DNA from 2 places in the Pseudomonas sp. KH_046_1 genome. Region 1 is predicted to be linked to the other one. Evidence: predicted binding sites of a transcription regulator. Region 1 holds the regulator's gene; the other holds the start of a gene.
What was found. Region 1 encodes sigma-54, which starts transcription at its own class of promoters, with help from an activator protein. Its sites were predicted from a motif close to ANTGGCATNNANNTTGCTNT; they were not measured.
Positions count from the first base shown of each region.

Region 1 (12,154 bases):
CGAGTTGGCTGGAGGACTGTTCGGCAGTTTCCTGTCGGCGATTTCCGGCGGCAGCCTGTATCGCAAGTCGTCGTTCCTTGAAGGTACTCTCGGTCAGAAGCTGTTTCCGGAGTGGCTGACCATCGACGAGCGTCCGCATCTGATGCGGGCATTGGGCAGCGCAGCGTTCGATGGTGATGGTTTGGCAACCTATGCCAAACCGTTCGTCGAAAAAGGTGAGTTGGTGTCGTACATCCTCGGCACCTACTCCGGTCGCAAGCTCGGCATGCCGAGCACCGCCAATGCCGGGGGCGTGCACAACCTGTTCGTCACCCATGGCGATGAAGACCAGGCCGCCTTGCTGCGCCGCATGGGCCGCGGATTGCTGGTGACCGAGTTGATGGGCCAAGGCCTGAACATGGTGACCGGTGATTATTCCCGGGGCGCGGCGGGTTACTGGGTCGAGAACGGCGAAATCCAGTTCGCGGTGCAGGAAGTGACCATTGCCGGCAACATGCGTGACATGTTCAAGCAGATCGTTGCCGTGGGTAACGATCTTGAGTTGCGCAGCAACATTCGCACCGGTTCGGTGCTGATCGAGCGGATGACGGTGGCGGGTAGCTAAAGCCCGGCAGCAATACAAAAAGGCGCGCCACCCATTGGGTGGCGCGCCTTTTTTATTGGCTACAACACAGATCCCCTGTGGGAGGTAACTTGCCCTTACAGCCTTGTTTTGTTTCTCATTATCACTTAATAATAAATCTCATTACCGAGCGAGCCCCGGATCATGAGTTCTGCCTTGCACGAGCAGCCGTACCTCGAAAGCTGGCGCTGGATGAGTCGCCAGATCCGTTGCGCGATGAACCCCGACGAGCCTCGCCTGATCGACCACTACCTGGCCGAAGGCCGGTATCTGGCGTGTTGCACGGCCACCTCACCCTGGACCGTCGCCGAAACCTCCTTCCGTTTGTTGCTCGATACCGCCGCCGATGTCGCGCTGCCGTGGCACTGGCGCACCTACTGTCTCGACCAGGCCTGGCGCCCGCTGCGCGACCTCGAACGCCTTTCGTTGTGCAAATGCCGCCTCAAGCGCTGGCAGAGCTACACCTGGCAACTCGCGACCTGTGAGTTGCAGCCCTCGATTCCCCTCATAGAACTGGTGCAAGGATTTACAGATGACCAAGACACGTATTGAGCGCGACAGCATGGGCGAGCTTCAGGTCCCGGTGGACGCCCTCTACGGCGCACAGACTCAGCGTGCGGTGGATAACTTCCCGATCAGCGGCAAACCGATGCCGGTTCAGTTCATTCGCGCGCTGATCCTCGCCAAGGCAGCGGCCGCCCGCGCCAACGTCGAACTCAGGCAGATCAGCGAAGCCCAGGGCAAAGCCATCGTCGACGCGGCCCAAGGGCTGCTCGAAGGCGATTTCATGCAGCATTTTCCGGTGGATATCTTCCAGACCGGTTCCGGTACCAGCTCCAACATGAACGCCAATGAAGTGATCGCCACGCTGGCCAGTCGCTTGCTCGGCGAGGCGGTGAACCCCAACGATCACGTCAACTGCGGGCAAAGCAGCAACGACATCATCCCGACCACGATTCACGTCAGTGCCGCGCTGGCGTTGCATGAGCAGTTGCTGCCGGCGCTGACGCATCTGGTACAGGTCATCGAGCACAAGGCCGGGCAAGTTCATCACCACGTCAAGACCGGGCGCACGCACCTGATGGACGCCATGCCAGTGCGCATGAGCCAGGTGCTCAATGGTTGGGCGCAGCAGCTCAAGGCCAACATCGGCCATCTGCGAGACTTGCAGCCAAGCCTGCAATCCCTGGCCCAGGGCGGAACGGCGGTGGGTACGGGTGTCAATGCGCACCCCGAGTTCGCGGCACGTTTCAGCCAGCAGCTAAGCAAATTGACTCGGGTTGAATTCCAGCCAGGCAAGGATCTGTTCGCGCTGATCGGCTCTCAGGACACTGCCGTTGCAGTCTCCGGACAGCTAAAGGCCACCGCCGTGTCGCTGATGAAAATCGCCAATGACCTGCGCTGGATGAACTCCGGCCCGCTGGCCGGCCTTGGCGAGATCGAACTCGAAGCCTTGCAACCGGGCTCCTCGATCATGCCGGGCAAGGTCAATCCGGTGATTCCGGAGGCCACCGCGATGGTCGCGGCTCAGGTGATCGGCAACGACAGCGTGATCACCATCGCCGGTCAATCGGGCAACTTTGAATTGAACGTGATGCTGCCGATCATCGCCCAGAACCTGCTGAGCAGCATTGAGTTGCTGGCCAACTCCAGCCGCCTGCTGGCGGACAAGGCCATCGCCAGCTTCAAGGTCAACGAAGGCCGGATCAAGGAAGCGCTGTCACGCAACCCGATTCTGGTCACCGCGCTCAACCCGATCATCGGTTACCAGAAAGCAGCCGAGATTGCCAAGAAGGCTTATCAGCAAGGCCGGCCGGTGATTGACGTTGCGCTGGAATACACCGAGCTGTCGCGCAGCCAGCTGGAAGAATTGCTCAACCCGGAAAAACTCACCGCGGGCGGCGTGTAAGCCCCGTTACCGCTTTGGAGGCGCACCATGGAGCACTGGAAACGCACGATCGAAAGAGCCAATCGTTTTTTCATGCTGGGTGAACTGGTCGATGCCCGCGAGGCGTACCTGCAGGCATTGGCCCTGGCCCAGGTGCTGTTCGAGCGCTGGGCGGATGCCGACGAAGCGGTGGCGGCCTGCGTGATTTCCCATCACAACCTGGCGGACCTGCACTTGCGTCTGAACCAGCCGGAGGAGAGCGCCGAATACTTGTGTGCCATCCACCAACGGCTGCTGCAGACCGTGCAGGACCCGCGGCTACCACAAGCATTGCGTGAAGCGGCGTTGCGCCAGAGCAGCAAGAGCTACGTTGAGCTGCTGAATTTCATCAGTGAGCACGGCGAGTATCCGCGTACCCATCGGCTGCTGCGCATCGATGTCGCTTCGCCTGCGCCTCATCATCATGGAGTCCATTGAACATGGCTTTTACCTTGCCTGCCTTGCCATACGCCTACGACGCCCTGGAACCGCACATCGATGCGCAGACCATGGAGATTCACTACACCCGGCATCACCAGACTTACATCAACAACCTCAACACGGCCGTCGAGGGCACCGAGTATGCCGATTGGTCCGTGGAGAAGCTGGTGTCTGCCGTTCAGCAGTTGCCGGAAAAACTTCGCGCAGCGGTGATCAATCAGGGCGGCGGCCACGCCAACCATTCGCTGTTCTGGGAAGTCATGACGCCCGGCGGTGGTGGCGAGCCCGAAGGTGCGCTGGCCAAGGCCATCGATGAACAACTGGGCGGCCTCGACAGCTTCAAGGAAGCCTTTACCAAGGCTGCATTGACCCGCTTCGGCAGTGGCTGGGCCTGGCTGAGCGTAACTCCGCAAAAGACCCTGGTGGTGAAAAGCAGCGGCAACCAGGACAGCCCATTGATGAACGGCAATACGCCGATTCTGGGCCTCGACGTCTGGGAACACGCCTATTACCTGCGTTATCAGAACCGTCGTCCGGAATACATCAGCGCGTTCTACAACGTGATCAATTGGCCGCAAGTCGCTGCGCGCTATCAGACCGCACTGGTTTAAGTCTTTTATAAAAACAATCCAAGGCAGGGCTATGGGCACTGAAACACTGGCGATCGGAAGTGGACGGATGTTTCGTTACGCGTTTGGATCGCTGTTACTGCTGGCGGGTATGAGCCTATTGGTTGCCCATGGGCTGGCATGGCTCGACCTTGAGCCGAAGTTGCTACGTGCACTGCAGGGCGGTGCGATCTGCGCCTTGGGTACCGCGCTGGGCGCGGTGCCGGTGTTGGTGATTCGGCGGATGCCACAGATGCTCAGCGACACTTTGCTTGGGTTTGGCGCTGGCGTGATGCTCGCGGCGACGGCATTTTCGCTGATCGTTCCGGGCATCTCTGCCGCCGAAGGGCTTGGCCTGTCACCCTGGGCGTCCAGTGGGCTGATCAGCTTCGGCATTATGCTCGGCGCATTCGGGTTGTTCCTGGTGGATCGGAAGGTCTCCGGGGCCAGTCCGGACATGCTGGTCGGCACGCTGGAGCGACCGGTCATTCCTCCGCGGATCTGGTTGTTTGTGTTTGCGATCATCGCCCACAACATCCCGGAAGGCATGGCTGTGGGTGTTTCGGCCGGTGGTGGAATGCCTGACGCCGACAGTCTCGCCATGGGCATTGCCTTGCAAGATGTGCCGGAAGGGTTGGTCATCGCTTTGGTACTGGCCGGGGCAGGGATGTCCAGGATCAAGGCGTTCCTGATCGGTGCCGCATCTGGGTTGGTCGAACCTGTGTTCGCACTGCTATGCGCGTGGCTGGTGAGCCTGGCCGAACTGCTGCTGCCTTTGGGATTGGCACTGGCGGCGGGGGCGATGTTGCTGGTGGTGACCCATGAAATCATTCCCGAGTCGCGCCGCAATGGTCATGACAAGCTTGCCAGCCTCGGGCTGCTGATGGGGTTCTGTTTGATGATGGTGATGGATACAGCGCTGGCTTGATTTGTGGCAAAGCTCCCTCGCCACAAAAGCTCACCTGTCGGAGTGTTATTCGCCTTCGTCGAAGAAGTTGTTGATCAACGCCACCAGCGCGTTCAGCGCTTCCTGTTCCTGCTCGCCTTCGGTGCTCAAGTGAATCGTGGTGCCTTTGCCGGCGGCCAGCATCATCATCGCCATGATGCTTTTGCCATCGACCATGGACTCTGGTGTACGACCGGCCCGGATCTGGCACGGGAACTGACCCGCCACCCCAACGAATTTTGCAGAAGCGCGAGCATGCAGGCCCAGCTTGTTGATGATTTCGATTTCCAGAGCAGGCATCGCGGTGTGAATCCTTTAGCTGAGGTCGCGGTGGCGAACCTGGACGTTCTTCAGTGATTTTTGCAGCGCCTGCCCCAGACGCTCGGTCAGGTAGACGGAACGGTGATGTCCGCCAGTGCAGCCAATGGCAATGGTGACATAGGCGCGGTTGCTGGCGGCAAAACGCGGCAGCCACTTTAGCAGGTATGTGGAAATGTCCTGAAACATCTCTTCGACATCCGGTTGTGCCGCCAGATAGTCGGCAACCGGTTGATCGAGCCCGGACTGTTCGCGCAATTCCGGTTTCCAGTAAGGGTTGGGCAGGCAGCGCACATCGAACACCAGGTCGGCGTCCACCGGCATGCCACGCTTGAACCCGAAGGACTCCACCAGGAACGCAGTGCCCGGCTCTGGCTGATTCAGCAGGCGCAGTTTGATGGCGTCGCGCAGCTGGTACAGGTTCAGGCTGGTGGTGTTGATCTTGAGATCGGCGAGGTCGGCAATCGGCCCGAGCAGGTCGCTCTCGACGCTGATGGCTTCGGCCAGCGAGCGGTTGGCATTGGTCAGGGGGTGACGTCGGCGGGTTTCCGAGAAGCGCTTGAGCAGGGTTTCTTCGTCGGCGTCCAGGTACAGCACATCGCACTGGATGTGGCGGGCACGGACTTCCTCGAGCAGGTCGGGGAAGCGTGACAGGTGGCTGGGCAGGTTGCGCGCGTCAATGGAAACGGCGACCAGCGGCTGTAACAGCTCGGTATGAACCAAGGCGCGTTCGGCCAACTCCGGCAGCAGGCCGGCAGGCAGGTTGTCGATGCAGTAGTAGCCGTTGTCCTCAAGAACGTTGAGGGCGGTACTTTTACCTGAGCCGGAACGGCCACTGACGATGATCAAGCGCATGATTACTGACCGTTTTGCTCGTCCAGGACAACCTGATACAGGGCTTCGTTGCTTGCAGCACTACGCAGCTTTTCGCGAACTTCCTTGCGGTCGAGCATGCTGGCGATCTGTCGCAGCAGCTCAAGGTGCGCATCGGTGGCGGCTTCCGGGACCAGCAGCACGAACAGCAGGTCAACCGGCGCACCATCGATGGCGTCGAAATCGATAGGGGCGTCCAGGTGCATCAATGCACTGATGGGCGAAACACAGCCCTTGAGACGGCAATGTGGAATAGCGATTCCATTGCCAAACCCGGTGGAGCCGAGTTTTTCACGGGCAATCAGTGCCTCGAAGACATCTTGCATCTCCAGGGCCGGCACTTCGCGGGCGATCAGATTGGCAATTTGTTCGAGGGCTTTCTTTTTACTGCCTCCCGGCACGTTCACCAGGGAACGGCCGGGGGTCAGGATACTTTCAAGTCGGATCATGGGTAGGGAGTGTTAACGACCGGTTGCGCCCTGGAGGAGGCTCTGGGTCTTTTCCTTATGTTTTTTGAGTTGTTTATCCAGCTTGTCGGTGAGTGCGTCGATCGCGGCGTACATATCGGTATGTTCCGCGTTTGCGACCACTTCATTCCCGGGAATATGCAGCGTGGCTTCGATTTTCTGCTTCAGTTTTTCGACGGTCATCGTGACCTGCACATTAGTGATCTTGTCGAAATGTCGCTCCAATCGTTCGAGTTTTTCGCCGATGTAGGTGCGAAGAGGTTCGGTCACTTCCAGTTGGTGTCCACTGATGTTGACTTGCATACAGCTTCTCCTTCGTTGCCAGTGCATAAAGCGGTAGATCAGATGATCTACCACTGGAACGCTGTGGCGTGGCTCTACATCAACCGCTTGCGTTCGCTCGAAGGCGCGATCCCGAGGGATTCGCGGTACTTGGCGACGGTGCGGCGAGCCACCTGAATGCCTTGTGCCTCCAGTAAACCAGCGATCTTGCTGTCACTCAACGGCTTTTTCTGATTTTCCGCGGCAACCAGTTTTTTGATGATCGCCCGGATCGCCGTGGACGAGCATTCGCCGCCTTCGGAGGTGCTTACGTGACTGGAGAAAAAGTACTTCAGTTCATAAATGCCCCGGGGGGTGTGCATGAACTTCTGGGTGGTCACCCGTGAAATCGTCGATTCATGCATGCCGACCGCTTCGGCGATGTCATGCAGGACCAGCGGCTTCATGGCTTCGTCGCCGTACTCCAGAAAGCCGCGTTGATGCTCGACGATCTGGGTGGCAACCTTCATCAGGGTTTCATTGCGGCTTTGCAGGCTCTTGATGAACCAGCGGGCCTCCTGCAACTGATTGCGCATGAAGGTGTTGTCGGCGCTGGTGTCGGCGCGGCGCACGAAACCGGCGTACTGGGCGTTGACCCGCAGACGTGGCACCGACTCCTGATTCAGCTCCACCAGCCAGCGCTCGTTGTCCTTGCGCACGATAACGTCAGGAACGACGTACTCGGCTTCGGTGGACTCGATCTGCGAGCCCGGGCGCGGGTTGAGGCTCTGGACCAGTTCGATGACCTGGCGCAGTTCATCTTCCTTGAGCTTCATGCGGCGCATCAACTGGCTGTAGTCGCGGCTGCCAAGCAGGTCGATGTAATCGGTGACCAGGCGCTTGGCCTCGGCCAGCCAAGGTGTCTTGGCTGGCAATTGACGCAATTGCAGCAACAGGCATTCACCCAGGTTGCGGGCGCCGATGCCGGCGGGCTCGAACTGCTGAATGCGGTGCAGGACGGCTTCGATTTCGTCCAGTTCGATGTCCAGTTCCGGGTCGAAGGCTTCGAGGATTTCCTCGAGGGTTTCGTCCAGGTAGCCCTGATTGTTGATGCAGTCGATCAGGGTCACGGCGATCAGGCGATCGGTGTCGGACATCGGGGCCAGGTTCAGCTGCCACAGCAAGTGGCTCTGCAGGCTTTCGCCGGCCGAGGTGCGGGTGGTGAAGTCCCACTCGTCGTCGTCACTGCTGGGCAGGCTGCTGGCGCTGGTCTGGTAAACGTCCTCCCACGCGGTGTCGACGGGGAGTTCGTTGGGGATGCGCTCGTTCCAGTCACCTTCATCGAGGTTATCAACCGTCGGGGCGCTTTCCTGGTAGGAGGGCTCCTGGATGTCAGTGTTGGGCTTTTGTTCGGCGTTGTCGGCCAAGGGGTCGGAATTGTCGAAGTCGTCGCCTTCTTCCTGGCGTTCGAGCATCGGATTGGACTCCAGGGCCTCCTGGATTTCCTGTTGCAGGTCCAGGGTCGACAATTGGAGCAGGCGGATGGCCTGTTGCAGCTGCGGTGTCATCGTCAGCTGCTGGCCCATTCTCAAGACTAGCGATGGTTTCATGGCAGGGGCTTAACACCTTATTCGCCGGCGCACATGCGCCATCCACTACAGGGCGCCGGGGCGCCAAACATAAGCAAATTATATGCCTGAAACTGAATGGTTTGCCTAGAGCGCTGTAACAATAAAAGCTGCAAAGTTTTGTTGACAGGTTGCTCCGGCTGGCTCCTGAACATCTTTGAAGCGTCGGGTTTGCCTGGAGCGCTGTAACAATAAAAAAGAGTTGATTTTTTATCGAGACAAGCGCCCGTCGACTGCTCTGGCACCTCGGTGTCTTACAGGCGGAATTCGTGGCCCAGGTACACTTCCTTCACCAGGTCGTTGGCCAGGATGGTTTCAGCGTCGCCTTCAGCGATCAGTTGACCGTCATTGACGATATAGGCGGTTTCACAGATATCCAGGGTTTCACGAACGTTGTGGTCCGTGATCAGCACGCCAATGCCTTTGGCCTTGAGGTGGTGAATGATCTGCTTGATGTCACCGACCGAAATCGGGTCCACGCCGGCGAAGGGTTCGTCGAGGAGGATGAATTTCGGGTTGGTGGCCAGGGCGCGGGCGATTTCAACGCGGCGGCGCTCACCACCGGACAGGCTCATGCCGAGGTTGTCGCGGATGTGGCTGATGTGAAATTCCTGCAACAGGCTTTCCAGCTCTTTGCGACGACCGGCCTTGTCGAGCTCCTTGCGGGTCTCGAGGATGGCCATGATGTTGTCGGCCACCGACAGTTTGCGGAAGATCGATGCTTCCTGCGGCAAGTAGCCGATACCGGCCTTCGCGCGGCCATGCATCGGCTGGTGGCTGACGTCCAGGTCATCGATCAGGACGCGGCCCTGGTCGGCCTGTACCAGGCCGACAATCATGTAGAAGCAGGTGGTCTTGCCGGCGCCGTTCGGGCCAAGCAGGCCGACAATCTGACCGCTGTCGATGGACAGGCTGACGTCGCGCACGACCTGGCGGCTCTTGTAGCTCTTGGCCAGATGCTGAGCTTTCAGAGTTGCCATTACTGAGCCTTTTTCTCGTCGGTTTTCTTCTTCGGCTGGATCACCATGTCAATACGCGGGCGCGCCTCGGTGACCTTGCTGCCTGTGGCGCGACCGGCGCTGGCGAGCTTCTTGTCCGTGTCGTAGACAATTTTCTCGCCTTGGGTGACGTTGTTGTCCTTGTCGACAACTTTGGCCTTGTCGATCAGTACGACGCGATTTTGCGCGGCGTGATACTGGATCGTCACGCCCCAGCCCTGAACAGGCTTGGTATCGCCAGCTGTTTGCAATTGCTCGAAGTACGCCAGGTTGCCCACCGAGGTCACTACGTCGATGTCGCCAGCCGGGGTGCGGGTAATGGTAACGGTGTTGCCTGTCACCTTCATCGAGCCTTGGGTGATGATCACGTCACCCTTATAGGTAGCAATACCTTGCTTGTCGTCCAGTTGGGCATCGTCGGCCTGAATGCGGATAGGCTGCTGTTGATCTTCCGGCAGAGCCCAGGCGCTCACGCTTCCCAGTGCTGCGCCCAGACTGAGCAAAATCGGGAGGGTTTTAACGAGCCTCATACTGTCCTCTTACGTTCGATAGCAGGTGTATCCTGCTTTCTTTCAAATACGCCTTCATTCCCTTGCCAGTCGATACACCGCCAGCGCCGTCGATTCTAACGTCTTGCTCGGTCTGCGCATATTGCTGCTGCGGGAACACGGTCATGCGGGTGCTGGTGATCAGGGTTTTACGGTTTTTCTCGTCAAAGCGCGTGATACGCACGTCATCGATCAGTTCGACCTGTGTGCCATCAGGGTTGACCTCGCCGCGCAGGCTCTGGACGTGCCACGGGAATTCAGTGCCGCGGAACACATTCAGGTCGGGGTTGGTCAGCAATGTCACCTCGGTCGCTTTCAGGTGCTCGACCTTGTCGGACACCAGATCATATTGCAGCTTGCCGTCCGGCAGGTACTGCACGCTGTGGGCGTTGATGGCGTAATAGTCGATCGCGCTTTCATCGACCGGCGTTACCGGCTTGTCGAGGAAGCGTTCCGGGCTGATGTTCCAGTAGCCAACCGCGGCGAATATCGCCGCGATGCAACTGAACATCAGGGTGTTGCGAAACTTTTTGCTCAGCATAGTGGGCTCACAGGTACGCCGCATTGGCCGCATCGAGGCGGTCCTGGGCGCGCAGGATCAATTCGCAGAATTCGCGAGCGGCACCTTCGCCGCCACGGGCGAGGGTGATGCCGTGAGCGTGTTCACGCACGAAGCTGGCGGCATTGGCCACCGCCATGCCCAGGCCGACGCGGCGAATCACCGGCAGGTCCGGCAGGTCATCGCCGAGGTAGGCCACCTGTTCATAGCTCAGGTTGAGTTGGGCCAGTAGCTCATCGAGTACCACCAGTTTGTCTTCGCGCCCCTGATACAGATGCGGGATGCCGAGGTTTTTGGCCCGTCGCTCGACCACCGGGGTCTTGCGGCCACTGATGATGGCCGTCTGCACGCCAGCGGCCATCAGCATCTTGATACCCTGGCCGTCGAGTGTGTTGAAGGTCTTGAATTCGCTGCCGTCTTCGAGGAAGTACAGGCGCCCGTCGGTCAGCACGCCATCGACATCGAACACTGCCAGTTTGATCTGTTTGCCGCGTTGCAACAGGTCCGCACTCATTACATTACTCCTGCACGCAGCAAGTCGTGCATGTTCAAGGCGCCGACCGGGCGGTCTTCTCGGTCGACCACGACCAGCGCGTTGATTTTATGATCTTCCATGATTTTCAGCGCTTCGGCGGCGAGCATCTCGGCGCGGGCAGTCTTGCCATGTGCAGTCATGACCTGGTCGATTGTAGCGCTATGGATGTCGATGCTACGGTCCAGCGTGCGGCGCAAGTCACCGTCGGTAAAGATCCCGGCCAGCTTTCCATCGGCTTCCAGGATCACGGTCATGCCCAGGCCTTTGCGGGTCATTTCCATTAGCGCGTCCTTGAGCAGGGTGCCGCGCTGGACCTGCGGCAGTTCCTGGCCTGCGTGCATGACATTTTCCACTTTCAGCAGCAGGCGTCGGCCCAGGGCGCCGCCGGGATGGGAAAAGGCGAAGTCTTCGGCGGTAAAGCCACGGGCTTCCAGCAGCGCGACGGCCAGGGCGTCGCCCATGACCAGGGCGGCGGTGGTCGACGAGGTGGGTGCCAGGTTCAAGGGGCAGGCTTCGTGTTCGACGTGAACATTCAGGTTGACCTCGGCGGCCTTGGCCAGCGCGGAGTCAGGATTGCCGGTCACACTGATCAATTGAATGCCCAGGCGTTTGATCAGTGGCAGCAGGGTCACGATTTCATTGGTGGAGCCGGAGTTCGAGAGCGCCAGAATGATGTCGTCACGGGTAATCATGCCCATGTCACCGTGGCTGGCTTCAGCCGGGTGCACAAAAAATGCCGTGGTGCCGGTGCTGGCCAGGGTCGCGGCAATCTTGTTGCCGATGTGCCCCGACTTGCCCATGCCGACCACGACCACGCGGCCTTTGCTGGCCAGAATCATCTCGCAAGCGCGTACGAAATCTGCGTCGATATGGGGTAGCAGGCCTTGCACGGCTTCTACCTCGAGGCGGATGGTGCGTTGTGCTGATTGAATCAGGTCGCTGGATTGGCTCATGTCAGAAATCGTATAGCCTGATGAAAAGGCGGCGATTATAGCGGTTATGATCGAATCCCTCACGCTAGTTCGTCGCGCATTGTCATCCTTGTTGCCGGAAACCTTCTAAACAGGGCTTTCAACCTGTCATACAGTTGAACATGTCCTGGCTTTGGCCTTGGGGGCGCAGCCTTTGCAGTGATATAGTTCGCCGCCAGTTCGGCCTGCCCGGGAGGTATGTGCTTTCGTGAGAAAGTCAGGCGTCCGAGTGAGAGGCTGCATCGCAAGGAGTTTAGATGAGTGCCGATAACGCCTACGCGGTCGAGCTGAAGGGACTGTCCTTCAAGCGCGGTGCGCGCAGCATTTTCAATAATGTCGATATCCGTATCCCACGCGGCAAGGTCACCGGCATCATGGGGCCTTCCGGGTGTGGCAAGACCACGCTCTTGCGTCTGATGGGCGCCCAGTTGCGGCCCACCAAGGGCGAAGTC
Region 1 is NZ_CM174481.1:949,277-961,430, forward strand. It holds gene pmbA (metalloprotease PmbA) at 1-604, shown strand, start outside; gene AC3IT9_RS04175 (FagA protein) at 767-1,174, shown strand; gene AC3IT9_RS04180 (class II fumarate hydratase) at 1,155-2,531, shown strand; gene AC3IT9_RS04185 (DUF2753 family protein) at 2,559-2,987, shown strand; gene AC3IT9_RS04190 (superoxide dismutase) at 2,990-3,601, shown strand; gene AC3IT9_RS04195 (ZIP family metal transporter) at 3,633-4,526, shown strand; gene AC3IT9_RS04200 (HPr family phosphocarrier protein) at 4,572-4,844, opposite strand; gene rapZ (RNase adapter RapZ) at 4,860-5,717, opposite strand; gene ptsN (PTS IIA-like nitrogen regulatory protein PtsN) at 5,720-6,184, opposite strand; gene hpf (ribosome hibernation-promoting factor, HPF/YfiA family) at 6,197-6,505, opposite strand; gene AC3IT9_RS04220 (RNA polymerase factor sigma-54) at 6,580-8,073, opposite strand; gene lptB (LPS export ABC transporter ATP-binding protein) at 8,346-9,071, opposite strand; gene lptA (lipopolysaccharide transport periplasmic protein LptA) at 9,071-9,619, opposite strand; gene lptC (LPS export ABC transporter periplasmic protein LptC) at 9,606-10,178, opposite strand; gene AC3IT9_RS04240 (KdsC family phosphatase) at 10,186-10,710, opposite strand; gene AC3IT9_RS04245 (KpsF/GutQ family sugar-phosphate isomerase) at 10,710-11,684, opposite strand; gene AC3IT9_RS04250 (ATP-binding cassette domain-containing protein) at 11,960-12,154, shown strand, end outside.

Region 2 (12,154 bases), 700 kb from region 1:
CACGTCAGCCCGACGGAACATGGCGTTGCTGAAACCACCGAGGATATTGACCGGGAAGTTTTCGAAGATCGCCAGCAGGTCCTCGCCCTTGAACACCCCGCCCACCGGGGAAAGCGGGGTGTTTTCCAGGCGCGAAGGCAGCGGCATGTCGTCGGCATCCCAGAGCAGGCGCTGGGCGACCACCAGGTTGACGTCGGCACAATCGATGAGCACCTGGGCCTGACGCTCGATGCAGGCGGAGAACAACTGGTCGTCATCACAAAGAAACTTGATGTACTCGCCCTGCGCCTGCTCCAGGCAAGCTTGCAGGTTACCCACCAACCCCAGGGTTCGCGGATTACGCACATAGCGCACGCTCGCACCCTGTTCAACCACCGACGCAACGATGTCTTCGATCTCATGGCCACGACTGTCATCGCAAACGATGATCTCCAGATTGCCGTAGCTCTGGCTCACGGCCGTGTGCAAGGCACGACCGAAAAAGCGCGGATTGAAGGCGGGAATGACCAGGCTGACAAGCGGAAGTGAATTCACGGCGGGCTCACAGGCGGCGCGAGCCCGCCCTGAAAAGCGAGCCCTTTGTTACCGCAAAAAAGACGATAAATACTGAAGGGGCAAGGCCATCGGGCGCCTGCGCGCCCGACCACCGTCAGATCTTGTTGAACAGGCCCAGCTGGGAAATCTTGCTGAACGCCAGCTGCGCCGCCTGCAACATGGTCTGCTGCAAGGTCAGGCGAGTCATGGCTTCAGCCGGGTCCGAATCGCGAATCGACTTCTGGCTGGCGCTGTTCGCCAGGGTCAGGCTCTCGTTGGTCGCGGCCTGGTTATCCAGTGCCTGACCGCGGGCACCGATCGTGGTGATGGCCGAGCCGATCTGGTTGGCCGCACTGTCGATGTTACCCATTCCCGACTCCATGGCCCCCAGTAACTTCTGCTTGGCCACCGGGTCGCCGTCGATCGGCGTGTTCAGCGCGGTGATCATCTGGCCCAGGGTGTCGAGCACGTTCTGGGTCTGATGGTTGTTGGACTGAATCACGAACTGGTCGCCGGACGCCGGGGTGCCGCCACCCAGGGCAAACGTTACGCCCGCCGCAGTGGCGTTGCCGCCCACCATGGTGCCCGACGACACCGGCTTGCTGTCGGCAGTGATTGGCGCGGCATACAGGTCGAAATTGGTGGCGCTGGTGAACTTGAGGATCGCCCCGCCCGACGGGAAGGCGTTGGTGTAATCCGTCGGGTTGGTCACGGTGGAACCGGTGATAACCGCGGTCGACGGGTTACCGGCGCTGCGCGACGTGTTGAAGGTGTCCGACGTGGAAGACAGATTGAAGCTGTGACCAGCGATCACCGCATCCGGGTTGGTATCAGTGGATTTGAGGTTGATGTTCAACTTCAGGTCGACACCACGGAAACTGACCGTCTGGTTGGCACCGTTGGAGTTGCTGATGACACCGTTCTGGCTGGCTTCGGTGGTCACGTCATTGCCCAGCGCGTCGGTGATCTTCAATTGGGTGCTGCTGAGGAAGCTGACGGTGTAGGGCTGGCCGCCCGTGAACTTCGCGTTGTAGGTGGAGCTGGTGCCGACCGTACCGTTGGACAGCACCACGCGACCGTCATCCACCGCCGGAGCGGTCATGGTGGTCTGGGTGCGACTGGTATTGATGGTCTGCTGGAACGCATCCCAGCCAGTGGTGTTGGTCCCGACCGTCATGCCATCGCCAATGCCAAGGTCGATGGTGGTCTGGTCACCGTTGTAGCTGTAGGTGCCGTCCGAGTTCTGCGAGTAAGGCGCAGTGTCGGTTTTCGAACCGGAGAACAGGTAGTTGCCGTTGGCATCCTTGGAGTTCATCAAGCCCAGCACTTGTTGCTGGATCTGGCCCAACTCCGACGCATAGGCCTTGCGGTCTGCGTCGGTGGCAATGCCATTGCTGGCGGCGAGGGCCAGTTCCTTGGCGCGCTGCAAAGCGGTACCGATGGAGTCGAGCGTCGTTTCCTGCAGGCTCAACGCACTCTTGGTGGTGTTGATGTTGGTGCCGTACTGACCAAGCATCGCGCTCTGCTGACCCAGTTGCAGCAAACGACCGGCACCGATCGGATCATCGGCGGCAGTGTTGACGCGGATCTGGCTGCTGATTTCGTTGTTGGTCGCGATGGCCTTGTTGAAGTTGCGCTGGTAGTTGGCAGCGGTGATTTCGTAATACTGGGCGGTGGAAATGCGCATGAATTACGACTCCTTAAAGGCTGTTGATCAGCGTGGTGAAAATTTCCTGCGCAGCCTTGATGATCTGCGAAGACGCGGTGTAGTACTGCTGGTACTTGACCAGGTTGCCGGTTTCTTCATCCAGGTCGACCCCGGAGTTCGAATCCCGTGCCCCTTTGGCGTTGTCCAGGATCGCCGTGGTGGCCTCGCTGTCGGACTTGCCCTGGGCAGCCTTGGCGCCGACATTGGTCACCAGCTTGTTGTAGGCATCGGTCAGGCTGATGCCCTTGCTCGCCGTGCCGGTGTCTACGGTCTGTCTGGTTTGCAGCCCCACCAGCGCCTGGGCGTTGCGGTTGTCCGAAGACGCCGCGCCGGTCAGGTTGATGGTGAAGCTTTCGCCGCTGGCTGGCGTGGCGCCGACCGTGGTCTGCACGGTGAACGTCTTCTGCACCGCCGGGGTGACGCTGGTGTCCATGACCGGAGCACCGCTGGCATCGACCATGCCCACTTTCAGGTTCAGGGTGTTGCTCTGGCCGGGAACGATGGTGCCGGTACCGATCGAATTGCCCTTGGCATCGACCATGTTGTAGCTCTGGCTACCGCCGCTGGCCGCCCCGAACACCAGCTTGACCGGCGTCGAGTGCTTGAGCGCGGTCTGCATTTCTGCCTGGGCCGCCGGGTTGTAGATATCGATGGTGCTGGTCAGCGCCGGCTGGGTGTAGGTGCCGGTGTTGTTGGCATTGGTCACGCCGGTCAACGGTGCTGCGGCCGCGATTTTTTTCGGGTCGCTGAGCACGGTCTGGATACCGGCCGCCGCGCCACGGGTCGGCGTCACCTTGAACGAGTCGCCGGCGCTCAGTGCACCGCCGTTGAGGTTCAGGCTGAAGCCGTCGATCACCGGAGCCGGGGTGGTCGTGGTGCTGAACGCGCCCATGTCGGTGCCGTCCGAGCGCTTGACGGTGTAGTTGGTCGCGCTGGTGAACGTCACCTGATAGTCGCTGGCGGTCAGCTTGCCGGTGTCCTTGATGGTGACATCCAGGTTGCCGGAGCCGGCACTGTTGCCTGCCGCCGCAATGCTGCGCTGACTGACCAGGGCGGCACTGTTGATGTTGTTGAAGATCGCCGCGCCGAAATCACCGTTCTTGTCGATGCCCTGCGCCTGCTGGCTGTTGATCTGGTCAGCCACCACCAGGGCTACGCGCCCCAGTTCATTGAGCGATGGGTCGAGCACTTCCTTGCGGTAAGTCAGCAGGCCACCGATTTCACCGCCGCTGACCACCGAGGTCACGTCGATGGTGCTGGAGCCACGGTTGAGCTGCAGCGCCATGCGCGATGGATCATCCTTGCCCGGTACGGTTTGCAGTGTATTGGTGGTGTTGCCGACCACCAGGGGCTGGCCGCTGCCGATGTAGACGTCGTAGCTGTTGCCACGCTCGACCACCTGGGTACCGACCAGTTCGGACAGTTGGCGCACGGCTTCGTTGCGCGAGTCCAGCAGGTCGTTTGGTTGGTTGGTGCCGGTGGAGAGCTCGGAAATCTTTTGGTTGAGCGTGGCAATCGTGGTGGACAGTTTGTTCACCTGATCCGCCATGTCGCCCAGGCTGCCGTTCAGGTTGGTGTTCTGATCGTTCAACTGCTTGGCGATCGAATTGAAGCGAGCGGACAGGGCCTGGGCACCGGTCAGCACCGACTGGCGGGACGTGTCGTCGGTGGCCGAGGTCGAAACGCCTTGCATCGAAGTGAAGAACTTTTGCAGCACACCGGTCAGCCCGGTGTTGGTATCGGAAAGCGTGGCGTCCAGCGGCGTGGCCTGTGCGTTGTACGACGTTGCTTCGCTGTCGAGCGAGGTAGCGGTACGCAGCTGCGAATCGAGGTAGGAGTTATACACGCGACGCACATCGGCCAGCGTCGTGCCGGTACCGATGAACACGTTGCCGTATTGAATCGAGCCTTTGGTGCTCTGCACAGACTGCTGGCGCGAGTACCCGGCGGTGTCGACGTTGGCAATGTTGTTGCCGGTCGTCACCAACGAGTTATGGCCAGCACTGAGCCCCGACATCCCGATATTGAGCAAACTCATGATTCAGACCTTATACCTTGTGCCTATAAAGGCGTGGTGGAAACGCCCGCCGCAGCGTAGTTCTGGTAACTCGTCATCTGCTTGGCTATCTGCGAAATCTTGCTTGCGTAGTCCGGGTCGGTTGCGTAACCGGCCTTCTGCAACTCGCGTACAAACTGTTCTGGGTTATCGGCTGACTTCACGACATCTTGATAGCGATTATTGGTCTGCAGCAAAGTCACAAGGTCATGGAAACTGTCCTTGTAGGAATCGTAGGAACGGAACTCGGCCGTCTCCTTGACCATCTGCCCATTGCGGAATTCGCTGGTGATCGCCCGCGCCGAGTTGCCCTGCCAACTATTGCCGGCCTTGATGCCGAACAGGTTGTGGCTGCTGCTGCCGTCCTGAGCACGCATGACAGACTTGCCCCAGCCGGTTTCCAGGGCCGCCTGGGCCACCAGGTAACGTGGATCGACACCAATCCGGGCTGCGGCTTCCTTGGCCATCGGCAACATGGTATTGACGAACTGGTCGGCGGAACTGAAGGCTTTCTTCGCCGGCGCCAGCGGAATCTGCGCCATGGCGCGACCGTAGATCTGCATGCCGCCAGTGGAGGATTGTTGCGCGGTCGCCAGCCAGTCGCCGTTGTACAACGGCCCCGTGCCGGTGTTCGTCGCGCGCTCAGGCAGCGGTGTCTTGTTGATCGTCGTAGTGGCAGCGGTCGCCGCCGAAGGCACCAGTCCGGCCAACAACCGATCAGCCAGTTTCGGCGGCAATGCCAGGCGTCGCTGATTGATCAGCGCCATGTCATTGCGATGGGCACCCTCGCCCGCCTCTTGTGGCGTATGGACCGATCGCGAAGCCCACAATGGACGCTGGCCGTTGACCCGCGACAGTGGGCCATTGATTGCCACCGTACCTGCTGCCACCGGCGTTTGCACGGCGGCCCTGGCAGCCTCTTGCTTGGCCAGCGATGCAGCGGCCGCCTCGCCCGGCGCCATTGGCTTATTCTTCGACATCTGGCGCATCAGCACATCCGCCAGGCCGATACCTCCACCCTCGCGGGACATGGAAACCGCCAGTTGCTGGTCGTACATTTCCTGGTACTGCTTGGCCGCCGGGGTGTTCATCGGATTGTCCTGCCCCAGCGCATCGGTTGCCGAGCGCATGGACTTGAGCATCTCACCGATGAACAGCGACTCGAACTCCTGCGCCACCTTGCGCATGTTGCCGTCGCTGTTCTTGTCGCCGACCTTGAGCTGATTCAGACGATTGAGGTCCGAATAGGAGCCCGAATCGCTGCTGCTGACCAGACCGCTCTTGCGCATATCCACGATGGCCGTCCTCAGATCACGATCAGATCGGCTTGCAGGGCACCGGCCTGCTTCAGCGCTTCGAGGATCGCCATCAAGTCACCCGGTGCCGCGCCGACCTGGTTCACCGCACGCACGATTTCGTCGAGGGTGGTGCCAGGGCCGAACTTGAACATCGGCTTGGCTTCCTGCTGGGCATTGACCTTCGAACGCGGCACCACCGCCGTCGTGCCATTGGACAGAGGGCCGGGCTGACTGACGATCGGGTCTTCGGTAATGGTCACGGTCAGGCTGCCGTGGGTCACGGCAGCCGGGGAAACCTTGACGTTCTGGCCGATCACGATGGTGCCGGTACGGGAGTTGATGATGACTTTCGCCACCGCCTGACCCGGATCGACTTCGAGGTTTTCCAGGATCGACAGGTAGTCGACGCGCTGGCTTGGATCCAGCGGCGCGGTCACGCGAATCGACCCGCCGTCGATGGCCTGGGCCACGCCAGGGCCGAGCATGTCGTTGATCTTGTCGACGATGCGCTTGGCGGTGGTGAAGTCGGAACGGTTGAGGTTCAGCGTCAGGCTGTTGCCCTGATTGAAACCGCTCGGTACTGCACGCTCCACCGACGCACCGCCGGGGATGCGACCGGCCGACGGAACGTTGACGGTGATCTTCGAGCCGTCTCGCCCTTCTGCATCGAAACCACCGACCACCAGGTTGCCCTGGGCCACCGCATACACGTTGCCATCGATACCCTTGAGTGGCGTCAGCAGCAAGGTGCCGCCGCGCAAACTCTTGGAGTTGCCGATGGACGAAACGGTGATGTCGACCTGCTGACCCGGCTTGGCGAACGCCGGCAAATCGGCACTGATCGACACCGCCGCGACGTTCTTCAACTGCACGTTGCCCGAACCCGGCGGCACCTTGATGCCGAACTGCGAGAGCATGTTGTTGAAGGTCTGCAGGGTGAACGGGGTTTGCGTCGTCTGGTCGCCGGTGCCGTTAAGCCCGACCACCAGGCCGTAACCGATCAATTGGTTGGAACGCACGCCGGAAATGCTGGCGATGTCCTTCAGGCGCTCGGCCTGCGCGTTGAACGCGGCGGACAGCATCAGGGCGGCCACCATGAGGTGTTTAAGATTCAAACTGACCACCTAGAAAGGGAACAGCGGGCTGAGGAAGAAACGGTCGAACCAGCCTGGCTGACTCGCATCGGCAAACGAACCGGTGCCCGAGTAGGTGATGCGCGCATCGGCGACACGGGTCGACGGCACGGTGTTGTCGGTGGCGATGTCATCGGCGCGAACCAGGCCGGCAATCCGCACCAGCTCGTCACCGGTGTTGAGGGTCATCCACTTTTCGCCGCGTACCGCGATGATGCCGTTGGGCAACACATCGGCGACGGTGACCGTGATCGAACCGGTCAGGGTGTTGCCCTGAGCCGCCTTGCTGTCACCCTTGGTCGCGCGGTCACCTTCGTAGCTGGCACTCAGGCTCAGGTCGCCATCGCCGAACGGGTTGTTGGTGGTGGCGCTGCTGCCGAACAGCGAAGTCAGGCCGATGTTGGCCTTGCTGTTCTTGCCAATTTGCGAGTTGGCGTTTTTGCTGGCCTGGGTCCTTTCGTTCAGGGTGATGGTAATGATGTCACCGACCCGGAACGCCTTGCGGTCACCGTAGAGGTTCTGTTCGAAACCGGCCTGATAGATCGAACCGTTGTTCGCCGCCGCCGGCAACGGCGTACGCGGCAACACCGGAGCGTAGTAAGGGTCATTGGGCTTGGGCGTCGCAGGCACGCAACCTGCGAGCGCGGTGATCCCACTCAGTGCCAGAACAGATACATAGCGATTCATGACCCTACCTCACGGTGTAGCAGGCAGCCTCATGGCCGCACATAGACTTGATTACAGATTCTGCGTTACGAACGAGAGCATCTGGTCGGCGGTGGAGATCACCTTGGAGTTCATCTCGTAGGCGCGCTGGGTGGTGATCATGTTGACCATCTCCTCAACGGTGCTGACGTTGGACGTTTCCAGGGTGTTCTGCAGCGTGGTGCCGAAACCGGCCAGGCCCGGGGTGCCGACTTGCGGTGCGCCGCTGGCGGCGGTTTCCAGGAACAGGTTGTTGCCCACTGCCTGCAGGCCGGCCGGGTTGATGAAGTCGGCGGTTTGCAGGTTGCCGATCACCTGGGCAGCCGGGTTGCCGGCAATGGTGATGGACACGGTGCCGTCGCGGCCGACCGTGAAGGTCTGCGCGTCGTTCGGAATGACAATCGCCGGCTCCAGGGCAAAGCCGCTGGCGTTGACGATCTGGCCGTTGGAGTCCAGGTGGAAGGTACCGTCACGGGTGTAGGACGTCGTGCCGTCCGGTTGCAGGATCTGGAAGAAACCGCGACCGTCGATGGCCATGTCCAGTGGCTGCTCGGTGGTTTGCAGGCTGCCGGCGGTGAAGTTTTTCTGGGTGCCGACGATGCGCACACCGGTACCCAGTTGCAGACCCGACGGCAGTTCGCTGTCCTGGGTCGACTGGGCGCCAGGCTGGCGCTTGATCTGGTAGAGCAGGTCCTGGAACTCGGCGCGGTCACGTTTGAAACCCGTGGTCGACACGTTGGCCAGGTTGTTGGAAATGGTCGTCAGGTTGGTGTCCTGGGCGGACAGACCTGTCTTGGCAACCCATAGAGCCGGAAGCATTCGATTCTCCTCGTGTGCCTGTTTTACGGCGCGACGTTCTGGTAATTAGCTGATCTGCAAGACCCGAGCCATGGCCTGGTCGTCGTCTTTGGCGGTGTTCATCATCTTGATGTGCAGCTCGAACTGCTTGGACAAGGCCAGTACCGAGGTCATCTCTTCCACGGCATTGACGTTGCTCGACTCGAGAAACCCGGACACCAGCTTGACGTTGGCATCGGCCTGCGCAGGCGCGCCGTCCTTGGTGTGGATCGAACCATCCAGGCCCTTGGTCATGTTCTTGAGGTCCGGATTGACCAGCTTGATGCGGTCGACTTCAGCCATCACCCGGGGACCTTCGCCCATCGCGCGGATGCTGATGGTGCCGTCCTCGCCGACTTCGATCTGCTGCTCCGGCGGCACGGCAATCGGCCCGCCATTGCCCATGACCGGCATGCCGTTGCCGGCGCGCAGCACGCCCAGGGCGTCAACGTTCAGGCTGCCGGTGCGCACGTAGCTTTCACCGCCATCGGGCGTCTGCACGGCAATCCAGCCGTTGCCTTGCACGGCGACGTCGAGGTCGCGACCGGTTTCCACCAGTGAGCCAGGGGAAAAATCGGTGGCCGGGCGTTCGGACATGGCAAACGCACGCGCCGGAAAGCTGTCACCGAACACCGGCATCGAACGGGCCTGCTCCAGGTCTTTCTGGAAGCCGTTAGTGGAGATGTTCGCCAGATTGTTGGCATGCGCCTTTTGCGCCAGTGCATTCTGGCTGGCGCCGGTCATAGCCACATAAAGGTACTTGTCCACACTCTTTCCTCTGCCTGCCGGACGTTTGCCGCCCACTGCTGTACTGCTGAGCCATAAGCAATTTGCAGACCAACTTGTTTTTGACGGCGCGAGGCCCGGCAAACAGGGGACTTTGGGGATTCAGAGGGGATTTGTGATTTGTATCAGAGACGAAAAACCGGCGGTGTCATGCCGGTGGGTGGCAAGTGCCGGCCTCTTGAGTGACTGATCTATCGCCTTCGCGAGCAAGCCCGCTCCCACATTTGGAATGCGTTCCCCTGTGGGAGCGGGCTTGCCCGCGAAGAGGCCGGCACAGACGCTGAAAATTTCAGTCAAGACTCAGTCTTGCCCACCTCATACTCACGCAACTTGTTGGCAATGGTGGTATGCGAAACCCCCAGTCGCTTGCCCAGTTGCCGACTGCTCGGATGCTCGGAATACAGCCGCTCCAGCACCGCCTTCTCGAAACGCCCGACGATCTCGTCCAACCCACCCTCCAGCGAAAAATCGCCAAGGGGCTGACGCACGCCGTAATCCGGCAGGCGAATATGCTCGGCCTTGACCGTGCCGCCGTCGCACAGGGAAACCGCCTGGAACAGCACGTTCTCCAGTTGCCGCACGTTACCCGGCCAATGGTAATGACTGAGCCGCTCCATGGCCGCCGGAGCCAGCTTCGGTAACGGGCAACCAATCTGCCGGCTGGCCTGATCGAGGAAGTGCTCCACCAGCGGCGTCAAACCGTCGAGGCATTCGCGCAACGGCGGGATGTGCAGCGACAGCACATTCAAGCGGTGATAGAGGTCCTGGCGGAACTCGCCGCGAGCGCACAATTCGGACAGGTCGACCTGGGTCGCACAGATCACTCGCACATCGAGGTAGACCTCTTCATCACTGCCTACACGGCGGAAGCAACCGTCCTGCAAAAAGCGCAGCAACTTCACCTGCAAGCGCGGGCTCATTTCCCCAACGCCATCGAGAAACAGCGTACCGCCCGCCGTCAGCTCCAGCAGCCCGAGCTTGCCTTCGGCCCGCGCCCCTTCAAAGGCACCCGGGCCGTAACCGAACAATTCCGTCTCGGCCATGGACTCCGGCAGACCGGCGCAGTTGAGCGCCATCAACGGCGACTGCCCACGCGGGCTGGCCAGATGGCAGGCCCGCGCCAGCAACTCTTTGCCGGTGCCGGTTTCCCCTTCTATCAATAGCGGCGCATCCAGCGGCGCCATGCGCCGCGCTTCGCGCACCACAGCGGCCATGACTTTCGAGCTCTGGAAGATGCTGTCGAAGCCACGCAATTCCTGCTTGCGCACGTTGTAGATGCGCTCGCCCACCCGGTCGGCGCGGTGCAATGTCAGCACCGCACCGGCCATGGCTTCGCTGTCGTCATGCTCCGATTGCAGTGGCGCGATGTCGGCCAGGAACACATCCCCCTTGACCTTGACCCGCAGCCCGTTGATCCGCGACTTGTTGGCGCGCACCAGTTCCGGCAAATCGAAATCTTCGGCGTAACGCGACAGGGGAATCCCCGGCACTTCGTCGACCCGCACCCCGAGCAACTGCGCCGCTGCCCGGTTGGCCGCGACGATGGAACCGCCCATGTCGATCGACAGCACCGGAAACTCCAATGCACCGAGCAGTGCATTGAGTTCCATGTGCCGACGCTCGCTGGGCATCAGCCCTACACGCTTGACGCCAAACACCCCGGCAATCGCTTCGAATTTCGGACGCAAGGCCTGGAACTGAATGTTGATCAGGTTCGGGCAATGCAGGTAGATGGCATTGCCATGCTCACCGCCCACCTCACCGCGGGCCACGTTGATCCCGTACTCCACCAACAGGTTGAGAATGTCGCGCAGGATGCCGATGCGGTTCTGGCAGTGGACTTTGATACGCATAAAAAAGACCTGATAAACGATGATTGACCTGTGGGAGCCAGCCTGCTGGCGATGGCGTCGCATCAGGCCCTATTGATGTCGAATGACACACCGCTATCGCCAGCAGGCTGGCTCCCACAGGGTTAGCGCCCGACTTTTCTGATTAGGCGCTCAGATAGTCGTCAAGATTATGTGACAGATGTAGGGCTTTTCCCAGCCGCCAATCTCAACATCTGCGCGACGACGACCGATACGTAACGAAAACTTTACGATAATTGAGGGATTTTCCCGCACACGACGCTGTTCACCTGCTGCAACGCTGCAATTGATGGGGTATTTCTAGGTCCATAGCAGTACATAACAAGAACGAAATCCCTTAGCAGGAGAGCAGCATGAAGCAGACGCAATACGTGGCTCGCGAGCCCGATGCGCAAGGTTTTATCGACTACCCCGCCGAAGAACACGCGGTGTGGAACACGCTGATCACTCGTCAACTGAAAGTGATCGAAGGGCGTGCGTGCCAGGAGTACCTGGACGGTATCGAAAAACTCGGTCTGCCCCACGACCGCATTCCTCAACTCGGCGAAATCAACAAGGTCCTGGGTGAAACCACCGGCTGGCAGGTTGCCCGGGTTCCCGCACTGATTCCCTTCCAGACCTTTTTCGAATTGCTCGCCAGCAAGCAGTTTCCGGTGGCGACCTTCATTCGTACCCGCGAAGAACTGGACTACCTGCAAGAGCCGGACATTTTCCACGAGATCTTCGGTCACTGCCCGCTGCTGACCAACCCGTGGTTCGCCGAATTCACCCACACCTACGGCAAACTCGGCCTCAAGGCGTCCAAGGAAGAACGCGTGTACCTGGCGCGCCTGTACTGGATGACCATCGAATTCGGCCTGGTCGACACCCCGCAAGGCCAGCGCATCTACGGCGGCGGCATTCTGTCTTCTCCGAAAGAGACCGTGTATTGCCTGTCGGACGAGCCTGAGCATCAGGCGTTCGATCCGCTGGAATGCATGCGCACGCCCTACCGCATCGACATCTTGCAGCCACTGTACTTCGCGTTGCCAAATCTCAAGCGTCTGTTCGACCTCGCTCACGAAGACATCATGGGCATGGTCAAGCAAGCGATGCAGATGGGTCTGCACACACCAAAATTTCCGCCAAAACCAAAAGCCGCGTGATCCGCCGCTTTTAGAATCAAGTGAGCCTGTCAGAAACCATAGCTTTGGATTAGCGTGGTAGCACTGAGGGCCGATTTCCCA
Region 2 is NZ_CM174481.1:1,649,272-1,661,425, reverse strand. It holds gene AC3IT9_RS07515 (glycosyltransferase) at 1-534, opposite strand, end outside; gene AC3IT9_RS07510 (flagellar hook-associated protein 3) at 650-2,221, opposite strand; gene flgK (flagellar hook-associated protein FlgK) at 2,235-4,280, opposite strand; gene flgJ (flagellar assembly peptidoglycan hydrolase FlgJ) at 4,304-5,593, opposite strand; gene AC3IT9_RS07495 (flagellar basal body P-ring protein FlgI) at 5,605-6,693, opposite strand; gene flgH (flagellar basal body L-ring protein FlgH) at 6,721-7,416, opposite strand; gene flgG (flagellar basal-body rod protein FlgG) at 7,468-8,253, opposite strand; gene AC3IT9_RS07480 (flagellar basal body rod protein FlgF) at 8,299-9,039, opposite strand; gene AC3IT9_RS07475 (sigma-54-dependent phenylalanine hydroxylase transcriptional regulator PhhR) at 9,351-10,910, opposite strand; gene phhA (phenylalanine 4-monooxygenase) at 11,282-12,073, shown strand.
Region 2: a site for sigma-54 is predicted at 9,094-9,113, ahead of AC3IT9_RS07480 (flagellar basal body rod protein FlgF). Genes of this name have one in related genera too.